Regions from separate parts of the Streptomyces sp. NPDC057253 genome, predicted to be linked through region 3. Evidence: predicted binding sites of a transcription regulator. Region 3 holds the regulator's gene; each other region holds the start of a gene.

Region 1 (5,629 bases), on a different contig from region 3:
ACCAGTGACGGCCCTCGCGGGGGCGCCGATCAGCATGGTCGGCGCCCCCGCGACGCGCGTCAGGAACACCGTCACCGCGTTCGTGCCCTGGGGCTTCGGCAGTGCCTTGCGCCGCAGCTCCTCCGGCTCGACGGCCGACCCGCGCTTCTTCACGGTCAGGATCCCGACCTCCCGCTCCCGCAGCAGCGCCTTCAACTTCTTCACGTTGAAGGGCAGTCGGTCGGTGATCTCGTACGCCGTCGCGTACGGCGTCTCGCGCAGCGCGTCCGCGGTGACGTAGGCGATGGTGGGGTCGATCAGCCCGCCGTCGAGCTCCTCGGCCACCTCGGCGACCAGGTGGGCCCGGATGACGGCGCCGTCCGGCTCGTACAAGTACCGCCCCACGGACCGGACTTCGGGATCGGGGAGCCCCCGGCCGAGCAGGGTCCGCGGTCCCGGCAGCAGGGTCGCCCGGATGTCCCCCGGGGTGCCGCCGAACCACAGCACCGCCTCCTTCACGTCCCCGCCGTCGGAGATCCACTCCGCCTCGGCCTCCTCGGGGACCGCCTCGTGCGGGATGCCGGGTGCCACCTTCAGTGCCGCGTGCGGGGCCCTGAGGGCCGCCTGGACGGCCCAGGAGAGCGGGGGCGAGTAGGCCTCCGGGTCGAAGATGCGCCCGCGTTTCGTGGAGCGCCTGGCCGGGTCCACGAACACGGCGTCGTACGCGTCCGTGTCGACCTCCGTGACGTCCGCCTCCCGTACCTCGATCAGGTCGGCGAGTCCCAGCGCGTCCGCGTTCGCCCGCGCGGCCGCCGCCGTGAGCGGGTCCCGGTCCACCGCGAGGACCCGGATCCCGGCCCGGGCCAGCGCGATCGCGTCACCGCCGATCCCGCAGCACAGGTCGGCGACGGACCGCACCCCGAGGGCCCGGAAGCGCTCGGCCCGGTAGGCGGCCACACTCGCCCGCGTCGACTGCTCCACCCCGTCCGGCGTGAAGAACATCCGCCCCGCGTCCTCGGCCCCGAACTTCGCCGCCGCCCGCTGCCGCAGCCGGGCCTGGCCGAGCGCCGCGGAGACCAGTTCGGCGGGATGCTCGCGGCGCAGTCGGGTGGCGACGGCGAGTTCGTCGGCGGGGGAGGTGCCCCGCACGGTGTCGAGGAGGGCGCGGCCCTCGGGGGTCAGAAGGGGGGCGAGGTCGTTCACCGGGTCATTGTGGGCCAGTCGGTGGACGGCGCGCTTCCGGCGGCGGTGTCGACCCGGGATCAGGGGTGTGACCTGCGAGGATCCCGCTCCATGGGAGCAGTAGGACAAAAATACAAAAACAGTGCGTTTCTGGTCTCGATCTGCAGCGGACTCGTCCTTCTGGCCGTGGCCGCCCTCGTCTCCGGCTGTGCCGGGCAGGCCGGGACCGGCACCCGGTCCCAGCGGGGCGACACCCTGGGAGGGCAGCCCCTGAAGGCGCCCCCGGCCCCCGCCGCCGAACTCCAGGCCGACAAGACCGTCATCCGGGCCGCCGCACTCCGCGCCGAGCGGGCCCGGACCGCCGCCGCCAGGCGCTGGAGCCTCAAGCAGGTTCCGCTCGTCGCCCCGCCCGCCCCCGCGGAGAAGCCCCGCATCACCACCCGCCGCGGCTTCGAGGTCGACGGCCACGAGGAGAACGGCCTCCCGCCGGTCTTCACCACGATCCCCACCGACCGCAGGATCGTCTTCCTGACCATCGACGACGGCGCCGAGAAGGACCCCGCGTTCCTGCGGATGATGAGCGAGCTGAACGTGCCGTACACCGCCTTCCTCAGCGACTACCTGATCAAGGGCGACTACGGCTACTTCGCGAGGATGCGGGACCGAGGGGTCGTCCTCAACAACCACACCCTCCACCACCCCTACCTGCCCGCGCTGTCGTACACCCGCCAGAAGCGCGAGATCTGCGGGATGCAGGACGTCATCGAGAAGCGCTACGGCACCCGGCCCCTGCTCTTCCGCCCGCCCTACGGCAACTACAACGAGGACACCCTGCGGGCGGCGAGGTCCTGCGGGGTGCGGTACGCGCCGATCTGGAACGAGGAGGTCTTCGTCGACCACTGGGAGTACCGCGAGTCGGACCAGGAGATCCACCCCGGTGACATCGTGCTCAGCCACTTCCGGGGCCGCGGGGAGTGGAAGGGCACCATGCCCGACATGGTCCGCCGCTTCCTGGACAAGGTCACGGCCGAGGGGTACGCCGTCGCGCGCCTGGAGGACTACCTGTGAGACCGCGGGCACTGGTCGCCGTGGGGCTGGCGACCGCACTGCTCACCGGCTGCGCCCAGTCCGTCGACCCCATCGAACGGCTGGGCCGCAAGGCCGCGCAGCGGGTGGGCTCGGACGGCCCGGCCGGCGCCGACGCACGGCCGTACCGCCACTGGGGCCTCACCGCCCCGCTGCCCGCGCCCCCGCGCCGGCAGGCACGCCCGGCCGCGGTGGACCCGAACGGCCCGCTCCCGGTGGTGAGGCGGGTGCCGACGTCCGACAGGGTGGTCTTCCTCACCTACGACGACGGCGCCGAGCGGGACCCCCGGTTCGTCGACATGGTCCGTGAACTGCGCCTCCCGGTCAGCATGTTCCTCACCAACAGCGTCGTCGGACCCGGCTACGGCCACTTCGCACGCCTCCAGTCGGTCGGCGCGAGCATCCAGAACCACACCCTCGACCACCCCGCCCTGCGCGGCCTGCCCTACACCGGCCAGCGCGCCGAGATCTGCGGCCAGCAGGAGAAACTCCACGCCCGCTTCGGCATCCGCCCACGCCTGTTCCGCCCGCCCTACGGGACGTACGACACCACGACCCGGCACGCGGCGGCCGACTGCGGCCTGGCGGCACTCGTGCTGTGGAGCACGTCGGTGGAGGACGGCACCCTGGAGCGCCCGCTGCGGGCGGGGGACATCGTGTCGGTGGCATCGGGCGAGGCGGCGGGCCCGAGCCTGACGGAACGCACGACGGCGGTACTGAGGGAGATCGAGCGCAGGGGCCTGACGGTGGGAAAACTGGAGGACTACCTGTAGCCAATTCACCCCGTCCGGCTACAGCCACTCAGCCCGTCCGGCGTTTGAGGACGAGGCCGCAGGCCGATGGGGGGTCCGGGGGCGCAGCCCCCGGGACGCTCACCCCCACCCACCCGCACCAGAACCCGGCACGCCAGCGCAGCGAATTGGCACTCCGCTTGACCGAGTGCTAATCGCGGTCATAGTCTCGGCTCTGGCACTCCGCAGGTGAGAGTGCCAACACAGCGACGGGCAGGTCCGGCACCCGCGACGACGGATCCACCTGGTCGCCACCTCAGACAGTTAACCCCGTGAGATCTCCGAAGGGGGAGGTCGGATCGTGACGACCACCAGCTCCAAGGTTGCCATCAAGCCGCTCGAGGACCGCATCGTGGTCCAGCCGCTCGACGCCGAGCAGACCACCGCCTCTGGCCTGGTCATCCCGGACACCGCGAAGGAGAAGCCCCAGGAGGGCGTCATCCTCGCCGTGGGCCCGGGCCGCTTCGAGAACGGCGAGCGCCTGCCGCTCGACGTGAAGGTCGGCGACATCGTGCTGTACAGCAAGTACGGCGGCACCGAGGTGAAGTACAACGGCGAGGAGTACCTCGTCCTCTCGTCCCGCGACGTGCTCGCGGTCATCGAGAAGTAATTCACCTCAAGCTTTTCTGCTTGTGAGCTGCGCCCCGGTCTCCCGCCACCTTATGAAGCCGGGCGTCTGGGGCGCAGTTCGTTTCACCCACGTTTCCCGAGAGGGCTGAACCGCTCCCATGGCGAAGATCCTGAAGTTCGACGAGGACGCCCGTCGCGCCCTCGAGCGCGGCGTCAACAAGCTTGCCGACACGGTGAAGGTGACGATCGGCCCCAAGGGCCGCAACGTCGTCATCGACAAGAAGTTCGGCGCACCCACCATCACCAACGACGGTGTCACCATCGCCCGCGAGGTCGAGGTCGAGGACCCGTACGAGAACCTCGGCGCGCAGCTGGTGAAGGAGGTGGCGACCAAGACCAACGACATCGCGGGTGACGGCACCACCACCGCCACCGTGCTCGCCCAGGCGCTGGTGCGCGAGGGCCTGAAGAACGTCGCCGCGGGTGCCTCCCCGGCGCTGCTGAAGAAGGGCATCGACGCGGCCGTGGCCGCGGTCTCCGAGGACCTCCTCGCGACCGCCCGCCCGATCGACGAGAAGTCCGACATCGCCGCCGTGGCCGCGCTGTCCGCCCAGGACCAGCAGGTCGGCGAGCTCATCGCCGAGGCGATGGACAAGGTCGGCAAGGACGGTGTCATCACCGTCGAGGAGTCCAACACCTTCGGTCTGGAGCTGGACTTCACCGAGGGCATGGCCTTCGACAAGGGCTACCTGTCCCCGTACATGGTCACCGACCAGGAGCGTATGGAGGCCGTCCTCGACGACCCGTACATCCTGATCAACCAGGGCAAGATCTCCTCGATCCAGGACCTGCTGCCGCTGCTCGAGAAGATCATCCAGGCCGGCGCCTCCAAGCCCCTGCTGATCATCGCCGAGGACGTCGAGGGCGAGGCCCTGTCGACCCTGGTCGTCAACAAGATCCGCGGCACCTTCAACGCGGTCGCCGTCAAGGCCCCCGGCTTCGGCGACCGTCGCAAGGCGATGCTCCAGGACATGGCGACGCTGACCGGCGCCGAGGTCATCTCCGAGGAGGTCGGCCTCAAGCTCGACCAGGTCGGCCTGGACGTGCTGGGCTCCGCCCGCCGTGTCACGGTCACCAAGGACGACACCACGATCGTCGACGGCGCCGGTGACTCCGCCGCCGTCCAGGGCCGCGTCGCCCAGATCAAGGCCGAGATCGAGAACACCGACTCCGACTGGGACCGCGAGAAGCTCCAGGAGCGCCTCGCGAAGCTGGCCGGCGGCGTGTGCGTGATCAAGGTCGGCGCCGCCACCGAGGTGGAGCTGAAGGAGAAGAAGCACCGTCTGGAGGACGCCATCTCCGCGACCCGCGCCGCGGTCGAGGAGGGCATCGTCTCCGGTGGTGGCTCCGCTCTGGTCCACGCCGCCAAGGTCCTCGAGGGCGGTCTGGGCAAGACCGGCGACGAGGCCACCGGTGTCGCCGTCGTCCGCAAGGCCGTCGTCGAGCCGCTGCGCTGGATCGCCGAGAACGCCGGCCTGGAGGGCTACGTCATCACCTCCAAGGTCGCCGAGCTCGACAAGGGCCAGGGCTTCAACGCCGCGACCGGCGAGTACGGCGACCTGGTCAAGGCCGGCGTCATCGACCCGGTCAAGGTCACCCGCTCCGCCCTGGAGAACGCCGCCTCCATCGCCTCCCTCCTCCTGACGACCGAGACCCTGGTCGTCGAGAAGAAGGAAGAGGAGGAGCCGGCCGCCGCCGGGCACGGCCACGGCCACTCCCACTGAGCGCACCGCTCGTAAGGAGGCCCCCGTTCCCTGCTGGGTTCCGCAGGGAACGGGGGCTTTCCCCTTCGCGGGCCTTTCTTCGGGCCGCCCGGCCGCTCAGTCGCCGAGTGCCCCCAGCTGTTCCATGAGCCCCGCGCGGTCGTACTGCCACCAGCCCTCGCAGATCCGCCCGTCCCGGAACCGGTGCCAGGTGGTTCCGGTCATGGTCACGTTCTGCCCGGTCGCCGGGATCCCGAC
Region 2 (5,629 bases), on a different contig from region 3:
CGCGGGAGGCGGCCGGGGTGGTGGCGGGGGCGGTCACGCGGGCACTCCTGAGGGGCGGGCGACAGGCGGGATACCCGTCGGTATGTGCAAGCTACATAAGCGCCAACCGTCTCACCCACCCCGCACATCCCGAACGGCCTGTGATCCCGGCCACCGACATGACAGAAGCCCGCCCCACCGGAGTGGGACGGGCTTCTCGCGGAGCGCTGGGCAGGCCTTGCACCTGCATCTCCCCACAGGAAGCGGGGCGTCTTTCCTTGGACTACCAACGCGTAGTCGACCGACGGGAGTTCACGTCGGGCGGCTCGTGATCAAGCATACCGCAGTCACGGGGTGCCCAAGACCAAGGGGCGGCACCCCCTGCTGAGCAGGAAGTGCCGCCCCCGGCAAGGACGTTGATCAGTCGGGGACCGATCAGAAGTCCATGTCACCGCCCGGCATACCGCCACCGGCGGGCGCGGCGGCCTTCTCCGGCTTGTCGGCGATGACGGCCTCGGTGGTGAGGAAGAGCGCGGCGATGGAGGCGGCGTTCTGCAGAGCGGAGCGCGTGACCTTCGCCGGGTCGATGATGCCTTCCTTGACCAGGTCGACGTACTCACCGGTCGCGGCGTTCAGGCCGTGACCCGGGGTGAGGTTGCGGACCTTCTCCACCACGACGCCGCCCTCGAGGCCGGCGTTGACGGCGATCTGCTTCAGCGGGGCCTCCAGGGCGAGCTTGACGGCGGCAGCGCCGGTCGCCTCGTCACCCTCCAGCTCCAGCTTCTCGAAGACACCGGAGGCCTGGAGCAGGGCCACGCCACCACCGGCGACGATGCCCTCCTCGACGGCCGCCTTGGCGTTGCGCACGGCGTCCTCGATGCGGTGCTTGCGCTCCTTGAGCTCGACCTCGGTCGCGGCACCGGCCTTGATGACGGCGACGCCACCGGCGAGCTTGGCCAGGCGCTCCTGGAGCTTCTCGCGGTCGTAGTCCGAGTCGCTGTTCTCGATCTCGGCGCGGATCTGGTTCACGCGGCCCTGCACCTGGTCCGAGGAACCGGCACCGTCCACGATGGTGGTCTCGTCCTTGGTGACGACGACCTTGCGGGCGCGGCCCAGGAGGTCCAGGGTCGCGTTCTCCAGCTTGAGGCCGACCTCCTCGGAGATGACCTCGCCGCCCGTGAGGATGGCGATGTCGCCGAGCATGGCCTTGCGGCGGTCACCGAAGCCCGGGGCCTTGACGGCGACGGACTTGAAGGTGCCGCGGATCTTGTTGACGACCAGGGTCGACAGGGCCTCGCCCTCGACGTCCTCGGCGATGATCAGCAGCGGCTTGCCCGACTGCATGACCTTCTCCAGGAGCGGGAGCAGGTCCTTGACGGAGCCGATCTTGGAGTTGGCGATCAGGATGTACGGGTCGTCGAGCGACGCCTCCATCCGCTCCATGTCGGTGGCGAAGTACGCCGAGATGTAGCCCTTGTCGAAGCGCATACCCTCGGTGAGCTCCAGCTCCAGACCGAAGGTCTGGGACTCCTCGACGGTGATGACGCCTTCCTTGCCGACCTTGTCCATGGCCTCGGCGATGAGCTCGCCGATCTGGGTGTCGGCGGCGGAGATGGAGGCCGTGGAGGCGATCTGCTCCTTGGTCTCGACATCCTTGGCCTGCTCAAGGAGAGCGGCGGAGACGGCCTCGACGGCCTTCTCGATACCGCGCTTGAGGGCCATCGGGTTGGCGCCGGCGGCTACGTTGCGCAGGCCTTCCTTGACGAGGGCCTGGGCGAGCACGGTCGCGGTGGTCGTACCGTCACCGGCGACGTCGTCCGTCTTCTTGGCGACTTCCTTGACCAGCTCGGCGCCGATCTTCTCGTACGGGTCCTCGAGCTCGATCTCCTTGGCGATGGAGACACCATCGTTGGTGATCGTGGGGGCGCCCCACTTCTTCTCGAGGACGACGTTGCGGCCCTTGGGGCCGAGCGTCACCTTGACGGCGTCCGCGAGCTGGTTCATGCCGCGCTCGAGGCCGCGCCGCGCCTCCTCGTCGAACGCGATGATCTTGGCCATGTGAAGTGGTCCCTCCAGGACTGGGGGTGATTCCTTCGGACCGCGCCCGCGCCCGCGACGGACGGCTCGCCGGCCTGTGGATCCTTGCCCCACTAGGCCTGCGGGCCTCACCGACCCGGTCCATCTTTGTCACTCTCACCTTCAGAGTGCTAACGCCAATGATTAGCACTCGGCCTGGTCGAGTGCAAGCGCCTCCCGAAGACCGGGCCGGGTTCGCTCACGCGGGCGCGGACCGGCGAGGGCCGCCCCGCGCAGCTCCCGGCACCCGGATCGCGCACCCCGGAGGCGACGGTTTCGGCGGTCGGGCGGCTACCGGCCGGTGGGGGCCGAGCGCGCAGTTCCCCGCGCCCCTGGGGAGGTTGCAGCGGCCCGGCACCAAGGGCGCGCAGAGGCGCGAGGAACTGCGCAAACCGCCCCACCGGCCCCGCAGACGAACACGAACCCCCGCACACACCCAGGGGCGCGGGGAACTGCGCAAAACGCCCGCCCCCACCGGCCCCGCAGACGAACACGAACCCGCACCGACCCCGCCCAACCGCCGGAGGCACAGGCACATACCGAAGGGCCCGTACCCATGACTCCCCATGGGGTACGAGCCCTTCAGTGAAGAAAAGAAGAACGACGCTGTTGTTACCCGGCGCGTGCTTCAGCCAGTCGCGAGACGGACCATGTCCGCCTGCGGCCCCTTCTGACCCTGCGAGATCTCGAACTCGACCCGCTGGCCCTCTTCAAGGGTGCGGTAACCGTCCATCTGGATCGCGCTGTAGTGGACGAATACATCCGCACCACCGTCGACCGCGATGAAGCCGTACCCCTTCTCCGCGTTGAACCACTTGACGGTGCCCTGAGCCATGCCTAACTCCCCTATTACTGGCCCTTGCACGGACCCGCACTTCGCGGATCCGGGTCAGACCTCACCCCCCACATGGTTGGGGGCGTGCGCCGGAACGCGTCGACCGCGGCTGAATGTATCTGTCCAACTGCCGTCTGCAACAGGTCAATCGGACGAGAATTCTGGACGGAAGGGGTCCGGAATGTAGTGAGAATTCGCCTGAATTCGGGGCAAGTCGGGCCCCATAAAGCACGCATAAGGCACATAAGACGCGCACACTTTGGCTACTTCTCATCGCACGTGGAGCGAGAACTCATATGCATGCGGCAAGGAGAAAGCCGCTGCTTCCCCAACTGTACCGCGCTCAACCATAGAGAATTGCCCCCTCCGCTTCTCTCACGGAGGGGGCAATCGGATGAACACTCGGTCATCACTATTACCGAAGGTAATGACCAGTCATACGGTCACCCGCCGGCGACCGCCGGGATGATCGAGACCCCGGCCCCGTCCGGCGTCGCCGTCTCCAGCCCCTGCTCGAAGCGCACGTCGTCGTCATTCACGTACACATTGACGAACCGCCGCAGCTTGCCCTGGTCGTCGAGAACCCGGGCGGCGATACCGGTGTGGTTCTTCTCCAGATCGGCGATGACCTCGGCCAGGGTCCCACCCTCGGCGGTCACCTCGGCCTGCCCGCCGGTGTAGGTGCGCAGGATGGTAGGGATACGGACGGAAACACTCATGTTCAGGACCTCCGGTCAGGTAGTCGCCCTGGGGGCGCGGGGCTGTATCGATATGCGGCTCCGCCGCGTGGGCGCGACCAGCCCCCACGGACCCGCCGCCGCACAGCGACCTGCTTATGCGAGACCAGCCTCGCGGAACGAATCAAGGTTGGGACGGATCGTGGCGGTAAGACCCGTACCCGCCACCGCGTCCAGCGTCTTCAGACCATCCCCGGTGTTCAGCACAACGGTCGTCAGCGAGGGATCCAGCAGACCGCTCTCGATCAGCTTCTTCGCCACCCCCACGGTCACCCCACCGGCGGTCTCCGCAAAGATCCCCTCCGTACGCGCAAGCAGCTTGATCGCCTCGACGACCTGCTCGTCGTTCACATCCTCCACCGCACCCCCCGTACGCCGGGCGATGTCCAGCACATACGGCCCGTCGGCCGGGTTCCCGATCGCCAGCGACTTGGCGATGGTGTTCGGCTTCTGCGGCCGTACGACGTCATGGCCCGCCTTGTACGCCACCGACACCGGCGAGCAGCCCTCCGCCTGCGCCCCGAAGATCTTGTACGGCTTGTCCTCGACGAGCCCGAGCTTGATCAGCTCCTGGAGCCCCTTGTCGATCTTCGTGAGCTGGGAGCCGGAGGCGATCGGCACGACCAGCTGGTCCGGGAGCTTCCAGCCCAGCTGCTCGCAGATCTCGTACGCCAGCGTCTTGGAGCCCTCGGCGTAGTACGGCCGCAGGTTGACGTTGACGAAGCCCCAGCCCTCGCCGGCCGGGTCGCCGATCAGCTCGGAGCAGAAGCGGTTCACGTCGTCGTAGTTGCCCTCGATGCCGACGAGCTCGCCGCCGTAGATCGCGGCCATGACGACCTTGCCCTGCTCCAGGTCGTGCGGGATGAACACGCACGAGCGGAAGCCGGCCCGGGCGGCGGCGGCACCGACCGCACCCGCGAGGTTGCCGGTCGAGGAACAGGAGAGAGTGGTGAAGCCGAACGCGCGCGCCGCCTCCAGGGCCTGCGCGACGACGCGGTCCTTGAAGGAGTGCGTCGGGTTGCCGGAGTCGTCCTTGATGTACAGGCCGCCGGTGACGCCGAGCTCGCGGGCGAGGTTGTCGGCCTTGACGAGCTGGGTCCAGCCGGGGTTGATGTTGGGCTTGTCCGCCACGTCCGCCGGCACGGGCAGCAGCGGGGCGTAGCGCCAGATGTTCGCGGGTCCCGCCTCGATCTGCTTGCGGAGCTCCTCGGTGTCGTAGGCCGAGAAGTCGTACGCGATCTCGAGCGGGCCGAAACACTCCTCGCAGGCGAAGACCGGGCCCAGCGGGACGCGGTGGCCGCACTCGCGGCAGCTCAGTGCCGCGGCGGGACCCAGGTCGACGGAGTTCGTGGTGCTTGCAACAGTCTGCGCAGCCATGGAGGCGAGGCCCTTTCTCCTCATCTTCCTCACGACGCGTTTCGCCGTGAGACGGATTTGGCACCTTCCCTAGCCGGGAGCCTCGCGAAATGATCAACGGTGATCTACGAGAACCGACTGGAGGGTTGCCGGGGCTTCATCGGGCCGTATCCCTCTGCCCCTCTGGATGAGCGGTATGAAGTTGTGTCGGCGGGCCTGCCAGGACATGCGATGGTCACCCGCGTTGTTCAAGACTGTAACCGACAACCAGGACAGTTGAGATAGGCCGTCCGAACCGCGAGACGGATCACACGGATCACACACGAAGGAGCCGCCTACGTGCTGGAAGAAGTCGAGCGCTGGCTGAGCACCCGCTCCTGGTCGGTGACCGATCGCCCGCTCCACCAGATCATGGCCGCCAAGCAGCGCACCGGGCAGACGGTCAGTGTCGTGCTGCCCGCGCTCAACGAGGAGGAGACGGTCGGTGACATCGTCTCCGTGATACGTCACGACCTCGTGAAGCAGGTGCCGCTGGTCGACGAGATCGTCGTCGTCGACTCGGGGTCCACGGACCGCACCTCCGAGGTCGCCGCCGCGGCCGGCGCCGTCGTGGTGCACCGCGACGAGATACTGCCCCGGCTGCCCG
Region 3 (5,629 bases):
CAGAGCGCCAGGCAGCACGTACTGAAGGTGCTGGACCGCACGCACACGCCGGGGCGGCCCGAGGCGTGCGTCTCGGAGGCCCGGGCGGCGGGGTTCGACCATGTCAACCTCGATCTGATCTACGGCACCCCCGGTGAGTCCGACGACGACTGGCGGGCCTCGCTGGAGGCGGCGATCGGGGCCGGTCCCGACCATGTGTCGGCGTACGCGCTGATCGTGGAGGAGGGGACGCAGCTGGCGCGGCGGATCCGGCGGGGCGAGGTGCCGATGACCGACGACGACGTGCACGCGGATCGCTATCTGATCGCCGAGTCCGTGCTCTCGGGGGCCGGGTTCGACTGGTACGAGGTGTCCAACTGGGCCACGTCGGACGCGGGGCGCTGCCTGCACAACGAGCTGTACTGGCGGGGCGCCGACTGGTGGGGCGCGGGCCCCGGAGCACACTCGCACGTGGGTGGGGTGCGGTGGTGGAACGTCAAGCACCCGGGCGCGTATGCAGCGGCGCTGGCCTCCGGCAGGTCCCCGGGTGCCGGACGCGAGCTGCTCTCGCAGGAGGACCGGCGGGTGGAACGGATCCTGCTAGAGCTGCGGCTGCGGGAGGGGGTGCCGCTCGGCCTTCTGCGCGAGGAAGGGCTGGCTGCTTCTCGCCGTGCGCTGGGGGAGGGGCTGCTGGAGACCGGGCCGTACGAGGAGGGGCGGGCTGTATTGACGCTTCGGGGGCGGTTGCTGGCGGATGCGGTGGTGAGGGACCTGGTGGACTGAGGCCCACGGGGGTGGGGGCTCTGTCGTCCGGCGGATGCGGGTGCGTTGTGGCTGGTCGCGCAGTTCCCCGCGCCCCTGAGTAGGTTGCGCTGCCGTCAGCGACAGGCCGACCTAGCTGCGCCCGCCCAAGGGGCGCGGGGAACTGCGCGACCAGCCCCCACCGGCCCGCAGACGCACGACCACCCGCTTGCTCACGGCGCCGTGACGAAGTCGATCAGTTCCTCCACTCTTCCCAGAAGCTCCGGCTCCAGGTCCTTGTACGAGTTCACTCGCTTCAGGATCGCCTGCCAGACCGCGCCCGTGTTCTCCGGTGGCCAGCCCAGGGCCTTGCAGACGCCCGTCTTCCAGTCCTGGCCGTGCGGGACCCGGGGCCACGCCTCGATGCCCAGGGACGACGGCTTCACCGCCTCCCAGATGTCGATGTACGGGTGGCCCACGACCAGGGCGTGGTCGCTGGTCACCGACGCGGCGATCCGGGACTCCTTGCTGCCCGGCACCAGGTGGTCCACCAGGACGCCGAGGCGCGCGTCCGGGCCCGGCGCGAAGTCGGCCACGATCGCCGGGAGGTCGTCCACGCCCTCCAGGTACTCCACGACCACGCCCTCGATGCGCAGGTCGTCGCCCCAGACCTTCTCGACCAGTTCCGCGTCATGGCGGCCCTCGACGTAGATACGGCCGGCGCGGGCCACGCGTGCGCGTGCGCCGGGCACGGCCACCGAGCCGGAAGCGGTCCGGGACGGTCGTACGGGAGCCGCGGCCGCGGGTCTGACCAGGGTCACCACCCGGCCCTCCAGCAGGAAACCGCGGGGCTCCAGCGGGAACACCCGGTGCTTGCCGAAGCGGTCCTCCAGGGTCACCGTGCCGGCCTCGCAGCGGATCACCGCGCCACAGAACCCGGTGCCGGGCTCCTCGACCACCAGACCGGGCTCGGCCGGGATCTCCGGTACCGGCTTCGGCTTCTTCCACGGAGGGGTCAGGTCGGCGGAGTACTGGCGCATTCGGATGACGATAGGAGAAGCCCGCCGCCGGCTAGCGCGACACGCCGAAGTTTCTCGCCAGGGCGTCCCGTTGACGTCGTACGAACGCCGCGTCCACCACCGCTCCGTGACCGGGCACGTACAGCGCGTCCTCCCCGCCCAGGCCGAGGAGGCGGTCCAGCGCGGCCGGCCAGTGCTGCGGTACGGCGTCCGGGCCCGCCTGCGGTGCGCCGGACTCCTCGACCAGGTCGCCGCAGAAGACCACCTCGGGGGAGCCGGGGACGAGGACGGCGAGATCGTGGGCCGTGTGGCCGGGGCCGACGTTCGCCAGCAGGACCTGGCGGCCGTCGCCCAGGTCGAGCGTCCACTCGCCGGAGACTTGATGCCGGGGAGAGACGAGGGCATCCACGGCCTCGTCGGCCACCGACGGCTCCAGGCCGTTGCGCACCGCGTCCGCCCGCAGTTCCGCGCGGCCCAGGCGCCCCGCCAGCACCGTCTCCACGCCCACCGCGCCGAACACCTCCGCGCCCGCGAACGCCGCCGCCCCGAAGACATGGTCGAAGTGGGGGTGCGTCAGCGCGAGATGGGTCACACGGTGGCCGGCCAGTTCCTCGGCCTCGGCGCGCAGCCGCGCGCCCTCCGCGAGACCGGAGCCCGCGTCGATCAGGAGGGCCGTGCCCGCGCCGATCACCAGGCCCGCCGTACAGTCCCAGCCGGGCAGCCGGCACCGACCCACACCGGTCGCGACCCGCTCCCACCCGAGCTCTTCCCAAGTCACCGTCATACCGCGACGCTAACGGCAGGAACCCGCCCCGCAGGACCGACCTTGCCCTGGGAGTACCCCACCGCCGTACACTGGCCCGGGGAGCGCTGGCACTCGGACGGACAGAGTGCCAGGCGAGACGCCAAGGGACGCATTCTGGAGGTGTGCGCGATGCTGAGTGAACGCAGGCTTCAGGTGTTGCGCGCCATCGTCCAGGACTACGTCGGCACCGAGGAGCCGGTCGGGTCGAAGGCCCTGACCGAGCGGCACAACCTCGGAGTCTCCCCGGCGACCGTCCGCAATGACATGGCGGCCCTGGAGGACGAGGGGTTCATCGCCCAGCCGCACACCAGCGCCGGGCGGATCCCAACCGACAAGGGGTACCGCCTCTTCGTCGACAAGCTCGCGGGCGTCAAGCCGATGACCGCGCCCGAGCGGCGCGCGATCCAGAACTTCCTCGACGGCGCCGTCGACCTCGACGACGTGGTGGCGCGGACCGTACGGCTGCTCGCGCAGCTCACCCGGCAGGTCGCCGTCGTGCAGTACCCCTCCCTCACCCGGTCCACCGTCCGGCACGTCGAGCTGCTCTCGCTCGCGCCCGCGCGCCTGATGCTCGTGCTGATCACGGACACCGGCCGGGTCGAGCAGCGGCTGGTCGACTGCCCGGCGCCCTTCGGGGAGGCCTCGCTCGCCGATCTGCGGGCGCGGCTCAACAGCCGGGTCGCGGGACGCCGGTTCACCGATGTGCCCAGACTGGTCGAGGACCTGCCCGAGGGCTTCGACGTCGAGGATCGGGGTACGGTCGCGACAGTGCTCTCCACTCTCCTGGAGACACTCGTCGAGGAGAACGAGGAGCGGCTGATGATCGGCGGCACCGCCAATCTCACTCGCTTCGGACATGACTTTCCCCTCACCATCCGGCCCGTCCTGGAGGCCCTGGAGGAGCAGGTCGTCCTCCTCAAACTCCTTGGCGAGGCCGGGGATTCGGGCATGACCGTCCGTATCGGTCATGAGAACGCCTACGAGGGACTCAACTCCACTTCCGTGGTGTCGGTCGGCTACGGTTCGGGCGGCGAGGCAGTCGCCAAGCTCGGCGTGGTCGGACCGACCCGCATGGATTACCCGGGAACGATGGGAGCGGTACGCGCAGTGGCACGGTACGTCGGACAGATCCTGGCGGAGTCGTAAGTGGCCACGGACTACTACGCCGTTCTCGGCGTGCGCCGCGACGCGTCGCAGGATGAGATCAAGAAGGCGTTCCGCCGGCTCGCGCGCGAGCTGCACCCGGACGTCAACCCGGATCCGAAGACCCAGGAGCGGTTCAAGGAGATCAACGCCGCCTACGAGGTGCTCTCGGACCCGCAGAAGAAGCAGGTCTACGACCTCGGCGGCGACCCGCTCTCGCAGGCCGGCGGCGGTGGCGCGGGCGGCTTCGGGGCCGGTGGGTTCGGGAACTTCTCGGACATCATGGACGCGTTCTTCGGTACGGCCTCGCAGCGGGGGCCGCGCTCGCGGACCCGGCGCGGCCAGGACGCGATGATCCGGCTGGAGATCGAGCTCGACGAGGCGGCCTTCGGCACCACGAAGGACATCCAGGTCGACACGGCGATCGTCTGCTCCACCTGTAGTGGTGAGGGTGCGGCGCCGGGGACCTCCGCGCAGACCTGTGACATGTGCCGTGGTCGCGGTGAGGTGTCGCAGGTGACGCGGTCCTTCCTGGGCCAGGTCATGACTTCGCGTCCGTGCCCGCAGTGCCAGGGCTTCGGCACCGTCGTCCCGACCCCGTGCCCGGAGTGCGCGGGCGACGGCCGGGTGCGCTCGCGCCGCACGCTGACCGTGAAAATCCCGGCCGGTGTGGACAACGGCACCCGGATCCAGCTCGCGGGCGAGGGCGAGGTCGGTCCCGGTGGTGGGCCCGCCGGTGACCTCTACGTCGAGATCCACGAGCTGCCGCACGCGATGTTCCAGCGGCGCGGGGACGACCTGCACTGCACGGTCACCATCCCGATGACGGCGGCCTCCCTCGGGACCAAGGTCCCGCTGGAGACGCTGGACGGCTTGGAGGAGGTCGACATCCGGCCCGGCACCCAGTCCGGCCAGTCGATCCCGCTGCACGGCCGGGGCGTCACGCACCTGCGCGGCGGCGGCCGGGGCGACCTCATCGTCCACGTCGAGGTCCAGACCCCGACGAAGCTGGACCCGGAACAGGAGCGCCTGCTGCGCGAGCTGGCCAAGCTGCGGGGCGAGGAGCGGCCTACGGGGCAGTTCCAACCGGGGCAGCAGGGGCTGTTCTCTCGGTTGAAGGACGCCTTCAACGGGCGTACCTGAGTCGGGGGAAGGTCGGATTCGGACTTGTTCGGAGGACGTGACAACATGCCGTCATGTCCTCCGCACTGACCGATCTCTTCCCTCATCCGATCGTGCAGGCGCCCATGGCGGGCGGCGTCTCCGTGCCGCGGCTCGCCGCCGCCGTCGCCGATGCGGGCGGGCTCGGGTTCCTGGCCGCCGGGTACAAGACGGCCGACGGGATGTACCAGGAGATCAAGCAGCTGCGCGGGCTGACCGGGCGGCCCTTCGGCGTCAACCTCTTCATGCCGCAGCCGGAGTACGCCGACCCCGCCGCCGTCGAGGTCTACGCCCACCAGCTCGCCGGCGAGGCGGGCTGGTACGACACCGAGCTCGGCGACCCCGACAGCGGACGGGACGACGGCTACGACGCCAAGCTCGCCGTACTCCTCGACAACCCGGTCCCGGTGGCCTCCTTCCACTTCGGCATCCCGAGCGCCGAGGCCCTGGAGTCGCTGCGCCGGGCCGGCACCTTCACCCTGGTCACCGCGACCACCCCGGAGGAGGCCCTCGCCGTCCAGTACGCGGGCGCCGACGCCGTGATCGCACAGGGCGTGGAGGCCGGCGGTCACCAGGGCACCCACCGGGACATCCCCGAGCAGGACGGCTCCGGCCTCGGACTGCTCTCTCTGGTCGCGCAGATCCGCGAGACCGTGACCATCCCGATCGTCGCCGCCGGCGGCATCATGCGCGGCAGCCAGATCGCCGCCGTCCTCGCCGCGGGCGCGAGCGCGGCCCAGCTCGGCACGGCGTTCCTCGCCACCCACGAGTCCGGCGCCCA

What was found. The regulator HrcA, encoded in region 3, represses chaperone genes, less so after heat shock. The targets are predictions, from matches to a motif close to TTNGCACTCNGNNNNNCNGAGTGCNAA.
Region 1: groES (co-chaperone GroES) is a predicted target of HrcA. The motif match lies at 3,167-3,193, and genes of this name have one in related genera.
Region 2: groL (chaperonin GroEL) is a predicted target of HrcA. The motif match lies at 2,200-2,226, and genes of this name have one in related genera.

Annotation. Positions count from the first base shown of each region.
Region 1 is NZ_JBHUXV010000090.1:33,517-39,145, reverse strand. Features, by position in the region: gene ACFULQ_RS35445 (methyltransferase domain-containing protein) at 1-1,182, opposite strand, end outside; gene ACFULQ_RS35440 (polysaccharide deacetylase family protein) at 1,273-2,229, shown strand; gene ACFULQ_RS35435 (polysaccharide deacetylase family protein) at 2,226-3,020, shown strand; gene groES (co-chaperone GroES) at 3,340-3,648, shown strand; gene groL (chaperonin GroEL) at 3,767-5,392, shown strand; gene ACFULQ_RS35420 (ester cyclase) at 5,489-5,629, opposite strand, start outside.
Region 2 is NZ_JBHUXV010000167.1:1,240-6,868, forward strand. Features, by position in the region: gene ACFULQ_RS44440 (NADH:flavin oxidoreductase) at 1-37, opposite strand, end outside; gene groL (chaperonin GroEL) at 415-2,037, opposite strand; gene ACFULQ_RS44450 (cold-shock protein) at 2,684-2,890, opposite strand; gene ACFULQ_RS44455 (MoaD/ThiS family protein) at 3,334-3,609, opposite strand; gene thrC (threonine synthase) at 3,724-5,004, opposite strand; SAM riboswitch class I at 5,022-5,177, opposite strand; gene ACFULQ_RS44465 (glucosyl-3-phosphoglycerate synthase) at 5,323-5,629, shown strand, end outside.
Region 3 is NZ_JBHUXV010000013.1:27,930-33,558, forward strand. Features, by position in the region: gene hemW (radical SAM family heme chaperone HemW) at 1-762, shown strand, start outside; gene ACFULQ_RS09790 (DUF3097 domain-containing protein) at 954-1,760, opposite strand; gene ACFULQ_RS09795 (MBL fold metallo-hydrolase) at 1,792-2,523, opposite strand; gene hrcA (heat-inducible transcriptional repressor HrcA) at 2,674-3,690, shown strand; gene dnaJ (molecular chaperone DnaJ) at 3,691-4,830, shown strand; gene ACFULQ_RS09810 (nitronate monooxygenase) at 4,884-5,629, shown strand, end outside.